3 regions of the Alteromonas sp. B31-7 genome follow, and region 3 is predicted to be linked to each of the others. Evidence: predicted binding sites of a transcription regulator. Region 3 holds the regulator's gene; each other region holds the start of a gene.
The links. The regulator sigma-54, encoded in region 3, starts transcription at its own class of promoters, with help from an activator protein. The targets are predictions, from matches to a motif close to GTTGGCACGNNNNTNGNNT.

Region 1 (7,533 bases), 740 kb from region 3:
GTTTAGGTTTTACGAATCAGCAGTTAGACGCGCCGGTATCAGACTTCTCTGGTGGTTGGCGTATGCGACTTAATTTGGCGCAAGCACTGTTGTGTCCGTCTGACCTCCTTTTGCTCGATGAGCCCACCAACCACCTCGATTTGGACGCGGTAATTTGGTTAGAAAAGTGGTTACAACGTTACGCTGGCACCCTATTACTCATATCTCATGACAAAGCCTTTATCGATAACACAGTGGCACAAATTATCAGTGTGGAGCAGCAAAAGCTGGTTACCTACACAGGTAACTATTCTGCGTATGAAACTCAGCGAGCTGAACGCTTACGTTTGCAAAACCTTGAGTTTGAAAAGCAGCAGCAAAAAGTAGCGCACCTCAATGCCTTTATTACGCGATTTAAGGCGAAAGCCAGTAAAGCAAAGCAAGCACAGAGCCGTATAAAGCAGCTGGAAAAGATGGAAACCCTGATGCCTGCCCATGCTGCCAGCCCGTTCAGCTTTTCATTTGCGCCCCCTTCTGCCCTCCCCAACCCTTTGGTTAACATGGAGCATGTACAGCTTGGTTATGGCGAACACATTGTGTTGGAACAGGTTAAATTAAACTTAGTGCCAGGCAGTCGTATTGGCCTACTTGGGCGAAATGGACAAGGTAAATCTACCTTAATCAAATTGCTTGCTGGCGTACACTCTCCTATGCAAGGCATGTTTGATACTGCAAAAGGGCTGAAAATTGGTTACTTTGCGCAGCATCAGCTTGAAACCTTGGACCCTTCGGCTACGCCAATATTGCACTTACAGCGTTTAGATGAGAAAGCCACGGAACAGCAATTACGCGATTATTTGGGTGGGTTTGGGTTTAACGGTGATGAAGCACTAAGCGAAGTGGCGCCCATGTCTGGGGGAGAAAAAGCGCGCTTAGTTTTGGCGTTAATTGTTTATCAAAAGCCCAATTTACTGCTTCTCGATGAGCCGACAAACCACCTTGATCTAGAAATGAGACATGCATTAAATGTGGCCTTGCAAGGGTTTGAAGGCGCCATGGTACTGGTTTCTCACGATCGTTTCTTACTGACGTCAGTCTGTGAAGATTTCTATTTGGTTGATAGCGGTCAAGTCGATACGTTCAATGGTGATTTGGATGATTATCGTGACTGGATTTTAAAGCAACAAGCACAAGACAAAGCCAAAGCGAACAGTGATGCTAAAGCAGCGAATAGCGAACCGAGTGAGCAAAAAGAACGTAAAATAGACAGGAAAGAAGAAAAGCGCAGAGAAGCCGAGTTTAGAAAACAAATCGCGCCTTTTAAAAAAGCGCTCGAAAAACATGAAAAAGCGTTGAATAAATGCACCGGGCGTTTAGCCGAGGTTGAAGCATTATTGGCGGATAGCACGTTATATAGTGATGATAAAAAAGCGGATTTAATGGCTTTGTTAGACGAACAAGCATCGATAAAACAACAATTGGAAGAGCATGAAATGGCATGGCTAGACGCTCAAGAACACATGGAACAACAAAGAGCGGCCTATGAAAAACAGTGAGGTATTACTTAGTAGGGCGGACTTTTGGCGTTATAGCTATATCACCTACGCTATTGATGACGTGGCCCCAGCCTCGTTAACCCTTCAAGACAGGTTTGGCGTCAATGTGAATCTTATTATGTTGTTGTGTTGGTGTTTGCAAGAAGGCGTTATTTTAACGCTAACCCAATGCCAGCAATTGATTGAGTGTGTAGAAGACAGCGAACACCAATTAAAAGCGCATAGGCACAAACGGCATGCTGCAAAGCCAAAAGAGGATGAGGTTTCAGCGCGATACGACGATTTGAAAGCGGAAGAACTTGAGCTGGAAAAAGCACAACAAGCACTAATTTTGGCGCAGTTTAATCAATTCGATGTGTCGTATCTACCTAAAGAAGCGGCCGTCGGTGGAAATGTCTTTAATGCGTCCATTGCTGCATTTATTAACGCCTATGCGTTACGAGAAGCGCCTCAAGCCCGATTACTATTAAGCGCCATCATTAAAGCGCTACCTTAAAATAAGAAACACTATGAGCAAATCTGCGTTAGCACACGGAAAAATCGTTAAAAGCCAATTTCGTATTCCTACTTGGGCGAAAAATCGTCACATTCAAACCATTTGGCCTAGGTTCATACAAAAGCGGTTGCCTTTAACCTATGGTATGGAGAGGTTAACGCTGCCCGATGACGATTTTGTTGACGTGGCTTGGGGGCCAAAACCTGCGGAACCCTCAGGTGTGGTGGTGCTATTTCACGGTTTAGAGGGCAGTATCCGATCACATTATGCCAACGATATGATGGCCACGTTGTCGGTGAACGGGTGGCAAGTCGTGATGATGCATTATCGAGGGTGCAGTGGCGTCCCTAATTTAAAGGCGAGAGCTTATCATTCGGGAGAAACGGAAGATCCCAGCTTCTTTTTGCAATGGATTAACGACAAGTTTCCTTCCCTGCCCAAAGTGGCTATTGGCTTTTCGTTGGGCGGAAACATGTTGCTGAAACTACTGGGCGAAAATCCTGCTCAAAAGTGGCTGCAAGCCGCCGTAGCGGTGTCGTCACCCTTGAAGCTGTCTGAGTGTGCGAAGTCGATTAATCATGGATTTTCCCGAGTTTATCAAAAATATCTGCTCGCCAGCATGAAAAACACGTTGAAGAAAAAGATGGCGTACATTGATTACCGAAAGCTTATTCAACTCACGGAAGACGATGTAGACAGCATGACGAGTTTCTCACAGTTCGATGAGAAAATTACCGCGCCACTGCACGGTTTTGCTGATGCACAAGATTACTACGAAAAATGCAGTGCTTATCATTTTCTAAGTGCTATACATTGCCCAACATTGGTTCTACATAGTATTGATGACCCCTTTATGAACCACCTTATTGTGCCAAAAGAGGAAGAGTTAGCGCGCAGTGTCACGTTAGAACTCAGTGAACGTGGCGGGCATGTAGGCTTTATGCAAGGCTCTATTTTAAAACCGAAAGTTTGGTTACATGAACGGGTAAAGCGCTTTGTTAGTGAAGTGCTGCCTATCAATTCTGACACGCCTTATATGGACCCCGTATGATCATTCCTTTAGACGCCATCGAAAAAGACACCCTTTACAGCATAGCTGAAGCCTTCGTACTTCGAGAAGGCACAGACTATGGCGAACAGGAAATTACCCTTACCGATAAAGTTGAGCAAATCCTTAGCGCACTGCATTCAGGTGATGCTGTATTGGTGTATTCAGAGCTTCATGAGAGTGTGGATATTCGTCCAAAAGAGGACGTTTTGGCTAACGGTAACGATGAAGAATAAAAAAGCCGGTCGGGTGACCGGCTAACCATCCTGAGGAAAGGAAGGATTAAAACGCATATCTGGCGTTCACTTGAAGTATGTCTAAATCATCAACAGATTTGTAGCTTGCGCCAAACGCCCATTGAGGGGTGACATAGTAGTTAGCCCCTATTTTTATCGTGGCTTCACCATCGAAGACGTCGTAATAGCCAATTTCACCATTTAATTCGATTTGTTCTGTCACCATAGAACGCAAACCAGCATTGATGCTGTAGCCATTCTCATCGGTGGCATCAGCATCAAGCTGTTCAAAGTTGGCAGTAAAATAGGCGTCTGTGGTGCTATTGATAGGCATACGATAACCTGCACCTAATGTAAGAAGATCAAGATCAAAGCTGCCCTCTTCTACGCGGTTGTACTCACCGTTTAAAAATATATTGCTGTTAAGAAGATATCGGCTGGAGACGTTGAAGCCATCTGGCTCAAAAGATTCATCATCGTCGAAGTCGATTTTAGTGTATCCCCCTTCTACATATCGCCAATCTGGCGTGTCTGCCAGAGCTGGAAAGGAAAGTGTCGCTGAAACTGAGGTGAAAAGTGCGGTAAGTAGTGTGAGTGCTTTACGCATAAATGCTCCTTGTTATGTACAGATAATCATTATCTGCCTCGTTGTTACATGGGAAAGGCTGTGTTGTCCCGTGACTGTCTATAGGCAATGACACGCGACTACCTTTATCCCACGAAACTCATACAGCAATTGCCTTGCCAGCCGAGCGCTTGCGTTCCACATTCGACCCAAATTAGCTATCTATCAATCTGTTTTTCATGCCTTTTTCTTTTTTTGTGACCAAACGGCTTTAGCGTAAACAGAACAGGAAAAGGTTCTTGTCCTACACATAGGGGCCGATACGCTGAAGGAATGTGTTGCAAATACACAACACATATCCTTTTGTCTAAGTGTTGGCGCATATTTACACAATGGTTTAGCACCGTGGTTACAGGGGATTTAGATCGTAAGACAATGTAAAGTAAAGGTAAATTAATAAAAATATGCAATTGGAACAGCTCTTGCTTTGCTAGGTGTAGCTTTCACTTTTTTTCCTGTGCTTTTGCAAATTTGAAGGTCATTTCGGTTCTGGATTTTTCAACGGATGGACGCAGCCCAAACTTGTTTTTTAGGGCAATGGCTCAAAAGCGCATTATTTCTTAAGGGAGATATACGGTGTATAAGGTAAGACAAAAAGGTACGACAAGATTACTTACTTCAATAGCGACAACCCGTCGTGTGGCGTTATTGGTTGGCGCCCTGTTTTCAGTATTTGGTTCTTCGTGGGCATTAGCGACAAACGTGAATCAAGACAATCAACCGGGCGAAAGCTCGCCTATTCTGCAGTCTATTATTGATGAAGCAAAGCAGTCTGCAGAGCAAAGCTATAAAGAAAATGATCATGGCCTTGATGACAAATTGAAAGACATTGATTACCAAACCTATCGTGCTATTCGTTTTAAGCCAGAACAAAGTTTGTGGCATGGGGAAAATGACTATGAGGTTCAGTTCTTTCACCCTGGTTTCTTGTATCAACTTCCAGTGACCGTCAATGTTATTGATGCAGATAATGACGCAAGCCCAATCGCGTTTGAAAAGGCGATGTTTAGCTACGATGGTAAAGCGTCATCCTTGGGTCAATATACGAAAGATGGAAATGGCTTCGCAGGCTTTCGCCTTCATTACCCGATAAAAAATGAGGAATATAAAGATGAATTCGCGGTGTTCCTCGGCGCTTCTTACTTCCGTCTAGTGGGCAAAAATCAAGTGTACGGCATCTCTGCCAGAGGCTTGGCGATAGACACTGCATTATCCAAAGGTGAAGAATTTCCCCATTTTACTCAGTTTTGGTTAATTGAGCCGAAGGAAGGTCAACCTATTACGGTATATGCGCGATTAGAGAGCCCTTCCGTGGCTGGCGCGTACAAGTTCGTTGTTCAGCCCGGTGTCGACACAGAGGTAAAAGTGCAAAGTTGGTTATTTGCCCGTGAAGACGTTGATAAGTTAGGCATTGCGCCATTTACCAGCATGTTTTTGTTCGGTGAGAATACCCAAAAACGTCACGACGACTATCGCCCAGAAGTCCACGATAGCGATGGTGTACTTATGGTGACGCACGCCGGTGAAGAAATTTGGCGTCCGCTAACTAACCCTAGCAGATTACAAGTGACATCACTGAGTGACAGCCACCCCAAAGGGTTTGGTATGTTGCAGCGCGATGGCGAGTGGGACAACTATCTCGATGCTGAGGCCAATTATCACCTACGTCCTGGGTTGTGGGTAACACCAGAGGCTGGGTTTGAAAAAGGCCGTTTAGAAGTAGTTGAGATCCCAACGAACTCTGAAATTCACGACAACATTGTTGCGTTTTGGACGCCTGAGAAGCCCTTTGTATCGGGTGAGTCACTCTATTTTTCTTACAACTTAAGCACAGTGGAACAAAATCCATTTGTGAGCGAGTTGGCGTCGGTCGTTCGCACGCGCCAAGGGGCTGCGGTGTTGCCTGGTGATGAATTTGAAGATGCATCACTGAATACGACGCGTCAATTTAGCATCGACTTTAGTGCGCCTTCAGGGTTTAGCTTTAACAGCGATACGACAAAACTCATTGTACAAGCCAGTAACGGTCAGGTGTCGAAGCAACGTATGCACCCCGTTGCAGATGGCGCAGAAGTTAGAGCGACATTCTTCTTGAAACCCAAAGAGAAACAAACGGTAGATATGCGGGCCTACATCGAGCAAGACGGCAAGCGTATTAGCGAGGTATGGAATTATGTCTACCAACCACAGTAATAGCCTAGGTTTGCAAGAAGGTTTGCAGACAAAGAAACCGTCGACAGACGCATCGTCGACCCATAGCCACCTGAACACCAAAGGAGAGCATATGCGTTTGTTTATTATGGCAATGCTAGTTATTCCAAGCACGGCACTGGCCGGTTGGAGTTTATACGAGATATTTCTGCCCAACGGGCTAACGAACCTTGAAATAGCCCAATTGGGTCTTGGGTTAACCCTTTTTGCCTGGTTATGCATGGCATTTTGGACAGGCATAATTGGGTTTGTATTGCAGTTGTTCAACATTGACCCCCTTAGCCTCCGTAAAAAGCAATGTGCGCCAGACCAAGATAGCCCTCTGGTGCAAAAACACGCGGTGGTAATGCCGGTGTACAATGAAGATACCCGCAGAATTATGGTAGGTTTTGAAGCGTGTGTACGCGAAATCATGGGCAGCGCTCAGGCTGAACAGTTTGACTTCTTTATGTTAAGCGATACACGGGACGAGCAGAAAGCTGAGGCAGAACTGCGTGCATGGAACCGCATGACTAAGCGCTTAGGCCGCTATGCAAGTCATGTTTTTTACCGTCGCCGGGAAGAAAACAGCCATAGAAAAGTGGGGAACCTGAAAGACTTTTGCGAACGTTGGGGAGCTAACTATGAGTCTATGATTGTGCTGGATGCTGATAGCATCATGAGTGGTGAGCGCATGTTAGACCTTGCCCGCCGCATTGAGCAGAATCCAGAAACGGCGTTAGTGCAAACTATACCTATGCCCGTTCGCCAAGATACTTTCTTTGGTCGGTTTGTTCAATTTGCAGCGCATCTCTATAGCCCTATGCTGGCAACAGGCTTGTCGTTTTGGCAGACAGACAGTGCAAATTACTGGGGGCACAATGCCATCATTCGTATTGCCCCTTTCATGCAGCATTGTGGCCTACCAACCCTTGAAGGCCGCGCACCGTTTGGTGGCGAAGTACTGAGTCACGATTTTGTGGAAGCTGCACTTTTACGTCGAGCTGGCTGGCAGGCTTACTTACTGACCGACACCACAGGCAGTTACGAAGAGGTACCTAGTAATATCGTCGATTATGCCATTCGCGATCGCCGCTGGGTTCAGGGCAACATTCAGCATTTGGGTTTATTAAAGGTGAAAGGGCTAAAAACAGCTAACCGCTTGCATTTTTTATTCGGTGCTTTTGCCTACATTTCTTCACTTGTACTATTTTGTATGCTGGCGCTAGGTACCGCAGATGCGCTTATTCGTGCTACTTCTGTGCCTGACTTCTTTGTGTCAGAATATCAACTTTTCCCAAGTTGGCAGGTGGCACGCCAAGACATGATGATGGTGACAATGTGGGGCACAGCAGCGCTATTATTTCTACCTAAATTACTGGGTATTACCTTAGCGCTCATCA
Region 2 (7,533 bases), 2.0 Mb from region 3:
GCAATTAGCGCAAACCACTATGCGTTCCGAACTGGGTAAAATGGAGTTAGATAAAACCTTTGAAGAGCGGGACCTATTAAATACGAATATTGTGTCGGCATTGAACGAAGCCGCTGCGCCCTGGGGGGTTCAGGTATTACGTTACGAGCTAAAAGACATTAACCCGCCAAATTCAGTATTAGATGCAATGGAACAGCAAATGAAGGCCGAGCGCTTGAAGCGAGCGCAAATTTTAGAGTCGGAAGGGGATAGGCAAGCCGCCATTAACCGTGCTGAAGGTGATAAACAAGCCATAGTACTTGCCGCAGAAGCCGATAGAGAAGAGCAAATATTAAAAGCAGACGGTGAAGCACAAGCTATTATTCGCGTGGCACAAGCAGATGCTGAAGCGATTGAAACTGTAGGTAAAGCGGCCGCCACTGAAGAAGGGCAAAAAGCGGTGCAGCTTGACCTAGCAAAAGGCGCTATTCAGGCAAAAGAGAAAATTGCGAAAGAGTCTTCTATCGTGTTACTGCCTGACAGCGGCACTGAAATAGGCAATGTAGTTGCACAAGCCATGACAATTGCAAACGCAATAGGCAAGAAGGGGTAACTATGGATAATATGTTTACCAATTTACCCCACTTTTTACTTGGTTTTGGGTTATTGCTGCTGATTATTGAGGTGGTGATGGGCTTCACCACCATATTGTTACTCACGCTAGGTATTTCACTGCTATTAACATCTGGCCTTATGTACGTGGGTGTAATCGACGAGGCCATGTTAGATGCACTTATTGCTATAGCTGTTCTTGATGCGGTACTTACCTTTGCGCTTTGGCGGCCGTTGAAATTGCTTCAACGAGACCGTGCGCCCAAAGAGGTTAAATCTGATTGGATTGGTACTCAGTTCGACTTAGACAGCGATGTCGCGCCCGGTCAACCCGGAACCGCGCGCTTTTCAGGCGTTGCCTGGACCATCAAATCTTCATCATCACTGCCAAAAGGCGCCACAGTGGAAGTGGTGAAAGTGGAAGTGGGCGTATTGCACGTTCAGCCAAGTCACTAACTGCCTACTAAAACTCACAATAATGGGGTCAGAGTACATATTGACGTAATATGCTCTCCCCCTGCTTATCATTCTTTCTCAATCAAATTCTTCTCTACGCGCATTGCCTGCCTTTTATTTTGTGCATAAGCCTATTTATGCACAAATTAATAAACATTGATTTCTCGTTTGATTGCGCTATATTTTATGCATTAATAGTCTTATGTTTAATATATCATGCAAAAAACCGACATCCTTCTTAGTGCCATTGGTAAGCTGGTTGTTTCTCTACGCTCTGTTACCATGGATCAAACGGAACTGGGTCAACGGGTGGGGGTTGGGCGTAACACCATCTCATCTATAGAAAATGGCAAAGCGGTTAATGCAGAAACACTGTTTAATGTGCTTGAGCATTTAGGGGTAATAGAAGACTTTCAAGAGGTAATAGAGCAACGGTTAGCACAGCAAACTACTGCGCTTTCTCGAAAGTCGAGAAAAGACGTGCAGGAATTAAACAATGACTTCTAAAGCTTATGTATTCATTGATGGATTAGAGGACAAACCAATTCCTTGTGGGGTCACACTCGTAGACGAAGACACTAAAATAGGGCGCTTTCGGTACGGAAAGCGCTATTTAAACAGGCCCGACGCGTTTCCTTTAGACCCTATTCACTTACCGCTTAGCGATAGAGAATACAGCACGCCATTCAACAAGGGGGTGTTTGGTACGTTATCTGATGCGGGGGCTGACTCTTGGGGAGAAAAGGTAATTTTGTCTCTTCACAGCACTACGCCTAAAAACCGATTGGAGTTTTTACTGGCAGGCTCAGGTATGGGGGTGGGGGCATTAGTATTTAGTTTGTCTAGCGCATCGTCAAAGCCTAAATACAGTAAAAATACATTAGGTGATATTCCCATGCTATTATGGGCGATATCGCGAGGCTGAAACACGTCATTCCGCTGTTTTAGTGTGCATGAAGCGCTTCATGTCACAAGGAAAAAGGGCGGTGAGCACCGCCCTCAATAAGCTTAAGATATACGTTTTATTTTTTCTTGCAGTTGCGGTAACTCGATTTCAAACTGCTTTAAGGTATCACTTAAGCGTGACAAGATAGATTCTCTCGCTTTTCTGTTTTGCGCGCTAACCGCCAGCGTTCGAACAAACCAGTAAACGTTGAGTAGCGCAAACACAATCAGTGGTATGTTTTCCACTATCGGCATGTAATAGCTCAGTTCTTCTGCAAAAGCGTACTCTTGAAATTGTATAAGAATATCTAATGCGTTGGCCGACCATAGCCAGTTGCCGCCTGTAAATAGCACCAATAATACTATCCACTTGGCTATGGCGCTTGGCCCACTGTAGCTTTTAAAGGTGCTGGTGGTGAAGTGGTGGTTTTGCGACAAATTATACGCATATTCACGGTTGTGCGATGACACGGGAAATTGTGCATCGGCTCTGGCATAGATAAACCAGTCACCTTCATCTAAGCCGCCAATAATGTCTTCAGCAAAGCCTTGCTCACGTATTTCATCGTTTGCTAATTTAATAACGAGCTTCCCTGTCATTTTCGACTGTCGAAGACGGTTACTGCTTACACTCGTTTCGGTTTCTGTACGTTGATACCGGTTGCCGTGATAAACATCGTAACTGCGGGTGGTGGTTTTGGTGGTAGTGACATCACTGACATTCGAGCTAGTATCCCTAGACACCACCTTTGCAAGCATACAAGATACGTTTACCTCACAGTCCTGATCCTTTCCCAACACCCGTTTATGGGTGTAGGCTTCACTATAATCTACATGAAACTGGCCTAGTAAGTCGCTCTCAATAGCGGCAACATTGGTTGTTTGAACGCGGCTTGAATCGGTATTTTGCTGTGAACCGCAAGAGGCGCAGAACACGCTATCACTTGCAATGCGCTCTTCACACCGGTGGCAAAATATATCACTTGGCATGTGCTCGCGCGCCGCTAAATGAAACCCAAGTTGTTTTTTAGTTACGTTTAAGAACGCGTCCATGGCACCGGTCAAGGTGGCGTGTTTTTCCAGCTGCTTTTCATGTTTATTTCCATTAGCTACGTACTCTAGCAAAAACGTAACGAATGCAACGAGAAGAGCGCCCCCCAACATCTCTGGGCCAGCGCCAAGCACCGAACCAAAACCAAACATCGCCAAAATAAAGGTTAATACAAACCAGTACGACTTAGGGCGGTCTGAGGGGGTAAACCAGCTATCAATGTTATATTGCTGATTCTCGTCTCTGTGCACTACCGCAGCTGGCACTTTGGTGTCGTCGGTAACACGCGCTTTGGCTTCTCGACCCATGATTTGGTGTGTGAGCGTTAGGCTGGTAGGAAAGACAACAGAAAGCACATCCCCTTTCTTAATATTCTCAAAAACACGACTCTCAGCATCCAAACTGAATTGGTGAAGTTGATCGTTTTTATCGCAAAGCGCTATCCACCAAAAACTGTGGGTAAGATTGGCGTTGCTGGAAGAGTAGTTTCGTTTATACAAATAGCTGGAGGTGACTCTACCTGTTACTGTCCATGCGTTTTCATAGGCGGTTTTTAGTGTTGCGAAGGCATCAGGTGCAATGTCATCTAAGTGTTTAAGCTGAGGGGCATCCTCTAGTGCGTTGCCGCTATAGGAACAATATTTGTCCCCAACAAAAACGGCACGATCTCGCTGTTGCATATGTTCTCCTTGTGTTTTTCATTCTTCCTCGCCTTATTAACTGTAAATAGGGCAAGCGTAATGTAGCTTAAATTTATCGCTACTCACACTTTTTTTATAATAATGAGTATGTTGCGTTATACCGGAAGGACTCACTTGTTAATATGACTGCTGTTGGGAGCGAGGTGTAGTTTTCGGATAGCGTGTGGGCTATTAGCGGTAGCGTACGTTTACTTTTATTATGACAAACTTCGCTAATAAGGCGTCAAATTCACCATATTATGGCGTTAACGTAACCGTTAAAATTCATGGTATTTGTAAGTTTATGATTTATATAAAATTAATAATTGGCTAGGCAATTGCTTGTTAAGCGTTAAACAAAAAACCAATCTCTTTTGGAACTTACTATGACTGTAAAATTGGAAGATCGCCCCATAGAGCAAGTACGTGAAGAAGTCATCGATAAACTCATTTATCACTATAGTCACGGCGTGATATCCGCAGAAGCTTTTGAGCGTCGCCTTGACGCCGCTATGGCCAGTCAATCACATCAAGAAATTGTTGATTTGGCGTCAGATTTAACCATGAATGTAGACGACCAATTTAACAACCGAAAGCAGCAGCAATTTAGTATTAATTACGCCAGCAGCGATATTCCTGAAACCGAAACCATGATAAACGTGTTGGGAGGATCTAACCGCACAGGCATGTGGGAAGTTCCAAAAGAAATCAAAGTATTGTGCTTAATGGGCGGCGCGGATATAGATTTTTCAGATGCTATTTTTACGTCATCTAACGTTACGATAAAAGCGTTGTGCGTAATGGGGGGCATTGATATTAAGGTGCCTGAAAACGTCAATGTGGTTACAAAGGCATTTTGCTTCATGGGTGGGCTAGATAATAAGGCGCCGTCCATTGCTAACAGGCAAGCCCCAACCATCACCATTGAAGGCTTTGTAATGATGGGAGGTGTAGACGTGGGTTTGAAACGCACGATTAAGGAAAAATTTGTGGCTTTTGCTAACCAAATGAAGTCTGCTTTTAGTTCTAACCAGCGTTAAACGTGCACATTAAGAAATAACACTTAAACGTGCAAAGTACATTGGCTATCCAAGAGCCATGTGTACTTTGCACCTTGTCTATCTGTTAGCTTTATAAGCTGCTCATGCTTTGCACTGATACAGGCCCTACACCGGCTGCTTCTACTTCTTCCTTAATTTTTTCAGCATCGCCAATAATTAACCAGGTTAACTTGCCGGGCATCACGACTTGCGCGGCGGCTTTTTCAAGGTCGTCTAAGGTAAGCGCATTGTATTGTTCTACCAAGGTTTCTGGGTAGTTATAGGGGCGATTAAAACGGCTACTCGATAGTAAGCTTCCCAACACGGCAGTTGACGTTTCATATTGGCCAGGCAGTGAACGCACTTGGTCTAAACGTGCACGTTCAAGCTCGTCGGGCATAGGTGGTTTATCACCTAAGTAGCTATTGAGCTCTTTTTTGAGTTCAAGCAAGGACGCGCCAGTTTTGTCGGTTTGCACAGGGGCGTACACCATAAATGGTCGTTGGCCGCGAGCATCTTGCAAAAAGGTATAGGCGCCATAAGCCCAGCCTTTGTCTTCACGCAAATTCATATTCACCCTAGCGGTAAATGCGCCACCCAGTGTTTGGTTCATGGTTTCTATGGCAATGTTGTTGTCTATACCTGTGGGAGGGGCTAAATGTGCAGCAAGAATAAGCGATTGCTGAGAGCCAGGGCGGTCGATGATTATGGTTCTACCTTGTTCAGGGAGGCTAGCTTGCGCAATTTGCTTTATCCCTTTACTTCCCTTAGCTTGCCACTTCCCAAACTCGTCTTCTAACACCGTTTTTACTTCATCAAGAGAAGTATCACCCACCACAAAGAGGGTGGCGTTATCGGGGCGAAGCCACGTGTCCTTAAAGTTGATTAAATCTTGGCGGGTGATGGCGCTTACGTCCGCTTCTGTGCCTGTCCCGGTAAATGGAATGCCATAAGCGTGGCCGTCACCGTAAATAAGCGGTGGAAGTAGGGTTAAGGCTATACTCACCGGGCGAGATTTCTGTTGCGCAATGCTGTTTAAAATGAGGGTGCGCTGGCGTTCAATTTCTTCTTTTGCGAACGTTGGAGCAGTGATAATGTCACCCATTAATGCCACAGCATCACTCATGTTTTCTTTTAAAACCGACATGCGCACCGTGGTGGTGTCTAGGTTAGAACCGCTGCGTAACTCCACCCCTAATTGCTCTAGTTCAGCGGCGAGCTCAAGGGCATCATATTTACCTGCGCCTTCATCTAGCATGCGGGTAGTAAACTCCGCTAACCAAGTTTACCGCCTGCGTCTGCTGCGTATCCTGCATCAAATTGCATGGCAATATTAACCAAGGGCACTGTACTACGATTAGCAAATACCAGTTTTATGCCGTTCGATAGGGTGGTTACTTCAACGTTGGGGAAAGACAGCTGTGTTTCCGAGGTGATAGCAGGCAAACCTGTGCTTCTATCTACACCGTCACTGGTGGCGGCATGTTCAGCAAAAGGGATATAGGTAATTTGATGCCAGCCGTCGCTCAGCCATTGTTGTGCGGCAGCTTTTACTTTTTTCGGCGTTGTATTGGCCAGTTCCTTTAGCTCGGTTTTAAAATAGTTAGGGTCGTTGGCTACAAATTCGCCGCTTGCTAAGGTATCTGCTTTACCGCCAAATCCACCTACTTCTTCTAACCCTCGAATCATTGCAGCTTTGCGCTTTGTCGACACCAGTTTTACTTCATCTTTCGTCGGGCCTTTTTTCAAAAATTGGTTGATGATTTTGTCCATTTCTCGTTCAACAACAGCTGGGTCTTCGCCTTGTTTTACATCTACACTAATGCCAAAAATAGAGGCCAGTTTCTGCTCATAGTTAAACACCGACGCATTGGTAGCAATTTGCTGGTTGTACACTAGCTCTTTATACATCCGTGAGTTTTTACCATCACCCATCACGCTGGCAGCAATGTACAAATCGGTGGCAGTAGGGCTAGTATTTTCTGGCGAGACCCACAGCCGGTAAATACGGGTTTGTGGTACTTTGTCTTGCACAACTTGGCGGGTATTAGCATTGCGCTCAGGCACCCAAGACTGCCATTTTGCCAAGGCCGGCCCAGGTTCAATATCACCAAAGTATTTTTCTACCATAGGTTTGGCCTGCGCAGCGTTGATATCGCCACTTAATACCAATATGGCATTATTGGGCCCGTAATACTCGTTAAACCATGCTTTCACATCGTCCAGTGATGCTGAGTTTAAATCTTCCATTGAGCCTATAACGGTGTGCGAATAGGGGTGTTCGTCAGGGAACAATGCTTTTACCGCATGGGTAAGTAGCGATCCGTAAGGCTGGTCTTCGCTTTGGCGCTTCTCGTTTTGTACTACCCCTCGTTGTTCATCTAATTTTTCTTGGGTGATTGCACCTAAAAGATGCCCCATTCTGTCTGATTCCATCCACAAAATACGTTCTAATGCAGGGGTAGGAACCGTTTGAAAGTAATTGGTGCGGTCGAAGCTGGTGGTGCCATTTAACCCGGTAGCACCTACCTCTTGAAGGGGTTTAAACCATTCGTCGTCGTAGTTTTCAGTGCCGTTAAACATAAGGTGTTCAAACAGGTGAGCAAAGCCAGATTTCCCTAGCGGCTCATCTTTCGACCCCACCTTGTACCACACTGCCGCGGCAACCACCGGGGCTTTACGATCTTCATGCACAATAACGGTAAGGCCATTATCTAAGGTGAATTTTTCGTAGTGTATGTTTATGTCGTTAGCGGCTTTCGCAGGGAGT
Region 3 (7,533 bases):
GTATTTCCCAAGGCACGTTAGTGATTAACGCAGATGAAGTGGAAGTGGTTGCAACAGAAGGCGAAGGCCGTGAAATATTCATCGCCAGAGGCGCGCCAGCAAGTTATTCGCAAACCTTAGAAGACGGCACCCCGGTAACAGCCAAAGCCAATGAAATTCGCTATGAAGTGGTTAATCGCACTCTCTCGTTAGACGGCAATGCAGAGCTGCAACAAGACACCAGTTCTGTGAAAGGCGATAAAATCACCTTTGACATGATTACCGAACAGCTTCTTGCCACCGGCAGCGGTGACAATGATGAAGGCAGAGTGACCACCGTTTTTCGACCAGAAGCGATTCGCAAGCTGACCGATGAGAAGGCGAAAGAAGACGAGAATAACGAGGACGATAACTAACCATGGCAACACTAAGCGCAAGTAACTTAGCCAAAGCCTATAAATCTCGCCAAGTAGTGAGAGACGTTAGTTTGTCGGTCTCAACCGGGCAAATCGTGGGCTTACTAGGCCCTAACGGCGCAGGTAAAACCACCACCTTTTACATGATTGTGGGTCTTGTGCCACTAGATAAGGGAAAAATCACCATTGATGATGGTGAGCTCACCCACCAGCCTATGCACGAACGCGCACGTAAGGGCATTGGCTACCTGCCACAGGAAGCCTCTATTTTTCGCAAGCTAACCGTGTTTGAAAACATCATGGCGATTTTACAGACACGAAAAGATTTAAATTCATCACAACAGGAAGAAGAAGCCGACGCCCTTCTTGATGAATTTAATATTAACCATATACGTAATAGTACAGGAATGAGTTTATCAGGTGGAGAACGCCGTCGCGTAGAGATTGCGCGTGCGCTAGCAGCCAATCCGCAATTTATTTTACTCGATGAACCATTTGCTGGTGTTGATCCTATATCGGTTAATGATATAAAGAAGATAATACAGCACCTTCGTGATAGAGGTATCGGTATCCTCATTACAGACCACAATGTACGAGAAACATTGGATGTATGTGAAAAAGCCTACATTGTGAGTCACGGTGAATTAATAGCCCAAGGAACGGCAGAGCAGGTTTTAAGTAATCAAAAAGTAAGGGATGTATACCTAGGTGAACAATTCAGGCTATAGTTAATGTAACAGAATTGTCATTTTTCAAATTATGCACCTGGTATATTCACAATAAGAGCACAGTAAATAAGACGTAGATGAAACCATCTTTACAGTTAAAGTTCAGTCAACAACTTACCATGACACCTCAGCTACAGCAGGCGATAAAACTGCTGCAGCTGTCAACGCTCGACCTGCAACAGGAGATCCAGGAAGCCCTAGACTCAAATCCTCTACTTGAAGTAGAAGAAGGCAGTGATGAGCCTCAATTAGAGAAAAACAATATCGACGGGGATGACGTCGCTCAAGACGCCGTTACTACCGCATCAAGCGATACGCTTGAAGCCGGTGACGCATTAGAGAAGAATGACCTACCTGATGAATTACCCATAGACAGCACGTGGGACGAATATTACTCAGCGTCTTCTGCACCCGCCCCTGGGCCCTCGAATAATGACGATGAGCAGATTTTCCAAGGCGAAACCACCGAAGACATTCAAGCACATTTGCTATGGCAAATGCGTCTTACCCACTTTTCAGATACTGACCGTGCCATCGCAACGGCTATTATCGATTCAATTGACGAGTCTGGTTATCTTACCGTCACCCTTGACGACATTTTAGAGTCTGTCAACTCCGAAGATATGGAGGAGCCGGTTGAATTAGACGAAGTGGAATGCGTATTAAAACGTATTCAGATGTTCGATCCTATTGGTTCAGGCTCGCGTACACCACAAGAATGCTTGATGGTTCAGCTTCGCCAATTTTCAGATGATACGCCTTGGTTAAAAGAAGCCAAACAACTGATAGAAGAATACTCAGACCTACTCAGTAGCAAAGACTATCGTACGCTGATGCGTAAAAGCCGTCTTAAAGAAGATCAATTACGCGAAGCTATGCGCTTGTTGCAAACATTGAATCCTCGCCCAGGTAGCGCTCTTATCACTAAAGAGCCTGAGTATGTTATACCCGATGTCTCGGTCACCAAGAAAAGTGGTCGTTGGGTGGTTGAACTTAATCCAGATAGCTTGCCTAAACTTAGTGTGAACCAGCAATATGCGGCCATGAGCAGAAGAGCGAAAAATAGTAGCGACTCGCAGTTCATTCGCTCTCATATGCAGGAAGCAAAATGGTTTATTAAAAGTCTTGAATCAAGAAACGACACCTTGATGAAGGTTGCTAATTGTATTGTGCAGCAACAAATGGGCTTTTTTGAACATGGCCCTGAAATGATGAAGCCCATGGTGCTTAACGATGTTGCTGAAATGGTTGATATGCATGAATCCACCATTTCACGTGTCACCACGCAAAAGTATATGCATACCCCACGTGGGATATTTGAATTGAAGTACTTCTTTTCTAGTCACGTTGCCACGGAGTCTGGGGGTGAGTGTTCATCTACTGCCATCCGCGCGCTGATTAAAAAGCTTGTAGCGGCTGAAACGCCAAGCAAGCCACTAAGTGATAGCAAGATTGCTCAATTGTTGGCCGAACAGGGCATTAAAGTCGCCCGGCGGACAATAGCAAAATACCGGGAATCATTGTCGATTCCACCGTCTAACCAGCGAAAGAGCTTACTTTAACTGGCTCATAAATATAAGGAAGACGAAATATGCAAATCAACCTTACTGGTCATCACGTCGAAATCACCGACTCTTTGCGTAATTATGTCGATACCAAGTTCAGCAAACTAGAGAGGCACTTTGATCACATTTCTAATGTGCATGTCATTCTCAATGTTGAAAAACTTAATCAGAAAGCCGAAGCGACCATGCATTTAAGTGGCGCTGAGGTTTTTGCTTCCTCTGAAAATACTGATATGTATGCAGCAATAGACAGCATGGTTGACAAACTAGACAGGCAAGTCATAAAGCATAAGGAAAAGCTGAAAAAGCATTAACTCACGCTTATGGAAATTCAAGCAATCGTAAGTTTGGACCGCACTGAATGTGCGGTTCAATGTAACAGCAAAAAACGAATTCTAGAGATCATCAGTAATATCGCTGCCAAAAACAACGATAATATTGATGAAACGACAGTACTCACGAGCCTATTGAACCGCGAGAGAATGGGCAGTACGGGTATTGGAAATGGTATTGCACTGCCTCATGGTCGACTGGCAGGATTGGAAAGTGTTATCGCCATTATTGTAACTAGTAACCCTGCCATCAACTTTGACGCGCTGGACAACCAACCGGTAGATATTTTCTTTGCCTTATTGGTTCCAGAAGAGCAAACCGAGGGGCACTTACAAACCCTAGCCACGGTTGCAGGTAAATTGAGTGACAAAGAGACCGTGAAGGCAATTAGGCGTGCCACCAATAGCGACGATATTATTGCAGCGCTAAGCTAACTCTAATGCCATCTTAAGGGAGAGGCCAATTGAAACTAATTATTATTAGTGGTCGTTCGGGGTCAGGGAAGTCTGTTGCTTTACGGGCACTGGAAGATTTAGGGTATTATTGCGTAGATAATATCCCCGTCAATTTATTACCTACCCTTACCCATACGGTAGTCGACGAATACGATCAAGTTGCTGTAAGTATTGATGTACGTAACCTACCCAAAAACCCAGACGATTTAGTTGAAATACTCGACTACCTTCCCTCTTCTTGGTCCATGACCATCGTCTACATTGATGCCAGTGACGACATTCTCGTCAAACGCTTTAGTGAAACCCGACGATTACATCCATTGGCAAAACTGAATAAGTCTTTGTCTGAATCTATTAAAGCAGAAGCCGCTTTACTCGCTCCTGTGATTGAACGAGCAGACTTATACATAGATACCGATAAACTGACCATTCACCAACTTGCTGAATTAATACGTGAGCGAATTTTAGGTAAAAAGAGTTCTCGCCTGGTATTGGTATTTGAATCCTTTGGCTTCAAACATGGTATTCCTAAAGATGCCGATTATGTTTTCGACGCCCGTTTTCTCCCTAACCCTCATTGGGAGCCTGATTTAAAACACCTGACAGGGTTAGATGCCCCCGTAGAAGTATTTTTAGGCTCTCAACCGGTGGTGACCAAGTTTATTTGGCAAATTCAAAACCTCATTACCACGTGGCTTCCCCACTTAGAGCGTAACAACAGAAGTTATGTAACCATCGCCATAGGGTGTACCGGAGGCCAGCATCGCTCTGTGTTTATCGCCCAGACATTGGCAAAGACTTTCAGCGATTTGCACCCTGACGTGCAACTTCGACATAGAGAATTGAATCAGTAATGACCATTGAAAAAACACTTACCATTGTGAACAAGCTTGGCCTGCACGCCAGAGCGGCTACTCAACTGGTGCAATTAGCGAATCAATTTGACGCTAAAATTATTCTTGTAAAGGGCGACAAACAAGCAGATGCCAACAGCGTTCTTGGGCTCATGATGCTAGAAAGTCACCAAGGTGAACAAGTCAAAGTGGTCGTAGAAGGCAAAGATGAAGAACAAGCGTTAAAGGCCATTGAAACGTTAATTGAAGGTCGCTTCAACGAAGACGAATAAGCGCGCGTTAGTCGAATGCCTCCCTTCCCCCTCTCTTAGCTTAAATTGCACTCTCGAAGTGGCTATATTCTAAGCATATTGTCCTCTAGCCACTTTATTTGTCATGACAGCGTCATGCCTATTGCGATATCCTAGAACAATAGAAAATCCAATTCCTTAGGCGAATTTTGTGGCAGAAGCTCTGGTCTCTAAATACGTACAAAGCCAATTACGTGCACTTAACGGTGCACTAATAAACGGTCAGTTTGTTTCCGTACGTAAACTGTTGCTTGAACTGCCCCCATCCGATGTTGCTCACATTTTAGAGTCTAGCCCTAGCCGCACACGTGACGAGCTATGGGAGCTTATTGATAGCGATTTTCATGGTGATATTTTAGAAGAACTGTCGGACGACGTGCGTAACGGCATCATTACCAAAATGTTGCCTGCTAATGTTGTGGACGCACTAGAAGAAATGGACACCGACGACTTAGCGGAAACCCTAAGTAGTCTTCCAGAACCAGTATTACAAGACATCCTTGCCTCGATGGATGCCCAAGACCGATTACGCGCCGAGCAAGCCCTTTCCTACGGTGAAGAAACCGCCGGTTTCATAATGAATACCGACACCATCACTCTTCGCCCAGATGTCACCATTGATGTCGTCCTTCGATACATTCGCTTAAAAGGCGAATTACCGGAAAACACCGATACCTTCTACGTGGTGAATCGTACCGATAATTTGGTTGGCATTGTTCCCGTAGCACGATTACTGACCGCAGATACAGACGCAAAAGTGTCTGATGTAATGGATGAAGAGTCAGAAGCTATCCCGGTCAATATGCCCGACGACGAGGTAGCGAGTTTATTTGAAAGGTATAATTGGCTATCTGCCCCGGTTGTCGACGAACGCCATCGCTTAGTAGGCCGAATTACCATTGATGACGTGGTCGATATTATTCGTGAAGATGCTGAACACTCGATGATGAGTATGGCGGGTTTGGATGATGACGAAGATACCTTTGCCCCCGTTATGCAAAGTACTAAACGCCGTTCAGTGTGGCTGGCCGTTAACTTGGTAACTGCCTTAATGGCGGCGATGGTCAGTGACTTATTTGAAGCAACATTAAGCCAATTGGCGGTATTAGCTATACTCAACACCATTGTGCCGAGTATGGGAGGGGTTGCTGGAAATCAAACCCTGACATTGGTGATACGTGGTATGGCATTGGGTCACGTAAACGCCAGTAACTCACGATGGTTGATTAGCAAAGAAATATCTATTGGCTTTTTGAACGGGGCTATTTGGGCAGTGTTAATTGCCAGTGTTATTGCCTTATGGAAACAAGACTATATGTTAGGCGTTATTATCGCCTTTGCTATGCTGGTTAATATGATTGCCGCAGCGCTGGCTGGAGCCACGTTACCTATGATCATGAAACGGCTTAAAATAGACCCAGCCTTAGCCGGTAGCGTTATATTAACGACCATCACCGATGTGGTGGGAATATTTGCTTTCTTAGGCACAGCAACCCTGTTTTTAGTCTAACCTCACTTTAGTAAGAGGAACACGCAAACGTGCCGCACGTCACTTGCAGGTATGTTATGCGCTCATGACTTTGTTCGCTAACCCTTGGCTGTTGAACTTGTAGCCCACTCCCCACACCGTTTGCAGAAGCTGACCAGCTTGATGATAAGAAATCACAGCATCTAATTTATTGCGCAACCGATTCATATGGGTGTTCACGGTATGCTCGTATCCTTCGTGGTTGTAGCCCCACACCGCACTTAATAATTGATTGCGCGAAAAAACCTGGTTCGGGTGACGACATAAATGGTACAGCAGAGTAAATTCTCTGGCGGTTAGCTTCACATCTTCACCGTTTACCGTCACCGAATGCAAGCGCGAGTCAATGGTGAAAGGTCCAACATTGACCGCATCAGTGTCAGCTGTCTGAATGTCGGGTATAGCGACACGTCTTAAATGAGCACGTACTCGGGCAATAAATACACGTTCATTAAAGGGCTGCGGAAGGTGGTCGTCTGCGCCGGCTTCAAGATAACTGGCGCCATCGGTTAACATACCTTCAGGTTCAATAGCCATTATCCAACTTCCGTCACACTGCTCACGTATACGGGTGATTTTTTCACTGCATGCCGCACTGCCTTTCGCTTCTACAATAATGAGCGGGTAGTGCTGAGATAACAATGTTTTCGCCGACATATAAGTAGAGACAAGGTCATGCACATAGCCGTGTTCGTTTAAGCATTGTTGTATTTGCCGCTGTTGTTGGTTACAGCTGAATATTACAAGAATCATGTCACACTCCAGTATTGCCCTTATTACACAAGACCGGAGTGTGTTAAAAATTATTCCATTCTCATTACAGAAATTCTTAATGTGGGGTTATCGAATCGCTGATCTGCAGTTAATACCGAGGACGATAACCCCCCTTCAGTTGACACCACACCCGGGTGCATGGTCACAAAATCATGGGCTTCCCTCCCCTCACTGGGGCCTTCGCCACCGCCTGCTGGGCCTGGCACCGACATTGCCGATTCAGTATTGGCTTCTGTTCCCGCATCATAAGTTAAACTGAAACGCGTCATCACCTCGCCAACGTTAAGTTGAGATAGGTCCATTGCAGTCAACCCGGTGAACGCATCATTGGTGTTACCTAACATGGCAGCCACCGTTAATGCTGTCGCGGCGTTGTCGTTAATGCTGATGGTGACTGAAACACGTTCGCCAGGCGGTGTAGGATCGTCTGCTGATGCTGTGGCCAGTAGCTCTGTTACCGCTAAAAACTCACTGTTATCACCAGACTCGGCTAGCAACGCCAAACCGTCCGTAGCCGGCTCACCAATCGCCCACATCGGCATATCAAGGTCGTGTAAAGCAATGGCAATGGGTGAGGCAGGCTGTCCATTGGTTAAATTTACCACGTCGAT

Region 1: the regulator sigma-54 is predicted to act here: its motif matches at 4,350-4,368, upstream of IUA53_RS19610 (glucan biosynthesis protein).
Region 2: the regulator sigma-54 is predicted to act here: its motif matches at 4,049-4,067, upstream of IUA53_RS07375 (DUF1707 SHOCT-like domain-containing protein).

Annotation. Positions count from the first base shown of each region.
Region 1 is NZ_CP065233.1:4,480,765-4,488,297, reverse strand. It holds gene IUA53_RS19635 (ATP-binding cassette domain-containing protein) at 1-1,535, shown strand, start outside; gene IUA53_RS19630 (TIGR02444 family protein) at 1,522-2,031, shown strand; gene IUA53_RS19625 (hydrolase) at 2,045-3,082, shown strand; gene IUA53_RS19620 (YheU family protein) at 3,079-3,315, shown strand; gene IUA53_RS19615 (porin family protein) at 3,362-3,922, opposite strand; gene IUA53_RS19610 (glucan biosynthesis protein) at 4,517-6,133, shown strand; gene mdoH (glucans biosynthesis glucosyltransferase MdoH) at 6,114-7,533, shown strand, end outside.
Region 2 is NZ_CP065233.1:1,731,174-1,738,706, forward strand. It holds gene IUA53_RS07350 (slipin family protein) at 1-592, shown strand, start outside; gene IUA53_RS07355 (NfeD family protein) at 595-1,047, shown strand; gene IUA53_RS07360 (helix-turn-helix transcriptional regulator) at 1,264-1,554, shown strand; gene IUA53_RS07365 (HipA N-terminal domain-containing protein) at 1,544-1,972, shown strand; gene IUA53_RS07370 (hypothetical protein) at 2,056-3,723, opposite strand; gene IUA53_RS07375 (DUF1707 SHOCT-like domain-containing protein) at 4,110-4,763, shown strand; gene IUA53_RS20265 (M16 family metallopeptidase) at 4,855-6,021, opposite strand; gene IUA53_RS20270 (M16 family metallopeptidase) at 6,039-7,533, opposite strand, start outside.
Region 3 is NZ_CP065233.1:3,739,817-3,747,349, forward strand. It holds gene lptA (lipopolysaccharide transport periplasmic protein LptA) at 1-395, shown strand, start outside; gene lptB (LPS export ABC transporter ATP-binding protein) at 398-1,123, shown strand; gene IUA53_RS16335 (RNA polymerase factor sigma-54) at 1,201-2,685, shown strand; gene hpf (ribosome hibernation promoting factor) at 2,715-3,002, shown strand; gene ptsN (PTS IIA-like nitrogen regulatory protein PtsN) at 3,012-3,455, shown strand; gene rapZ (RNase adapter RapZ) at 3,485-4,330, shown strand; gene IUA53_RS16355 (HPr family phosphocarrier protein) at 4,330-4,602, shown strand; gene mgtE (magnesium transporter) at 4,772-6,130, shown strand; gene IUA53_RS16365 (response regulator transcription factor) at 6,185-6,901, opposite strand; gene IUA53_RS16370 (spondin domain-containing protein) at 6,952-7,533, opposite strand, start outside.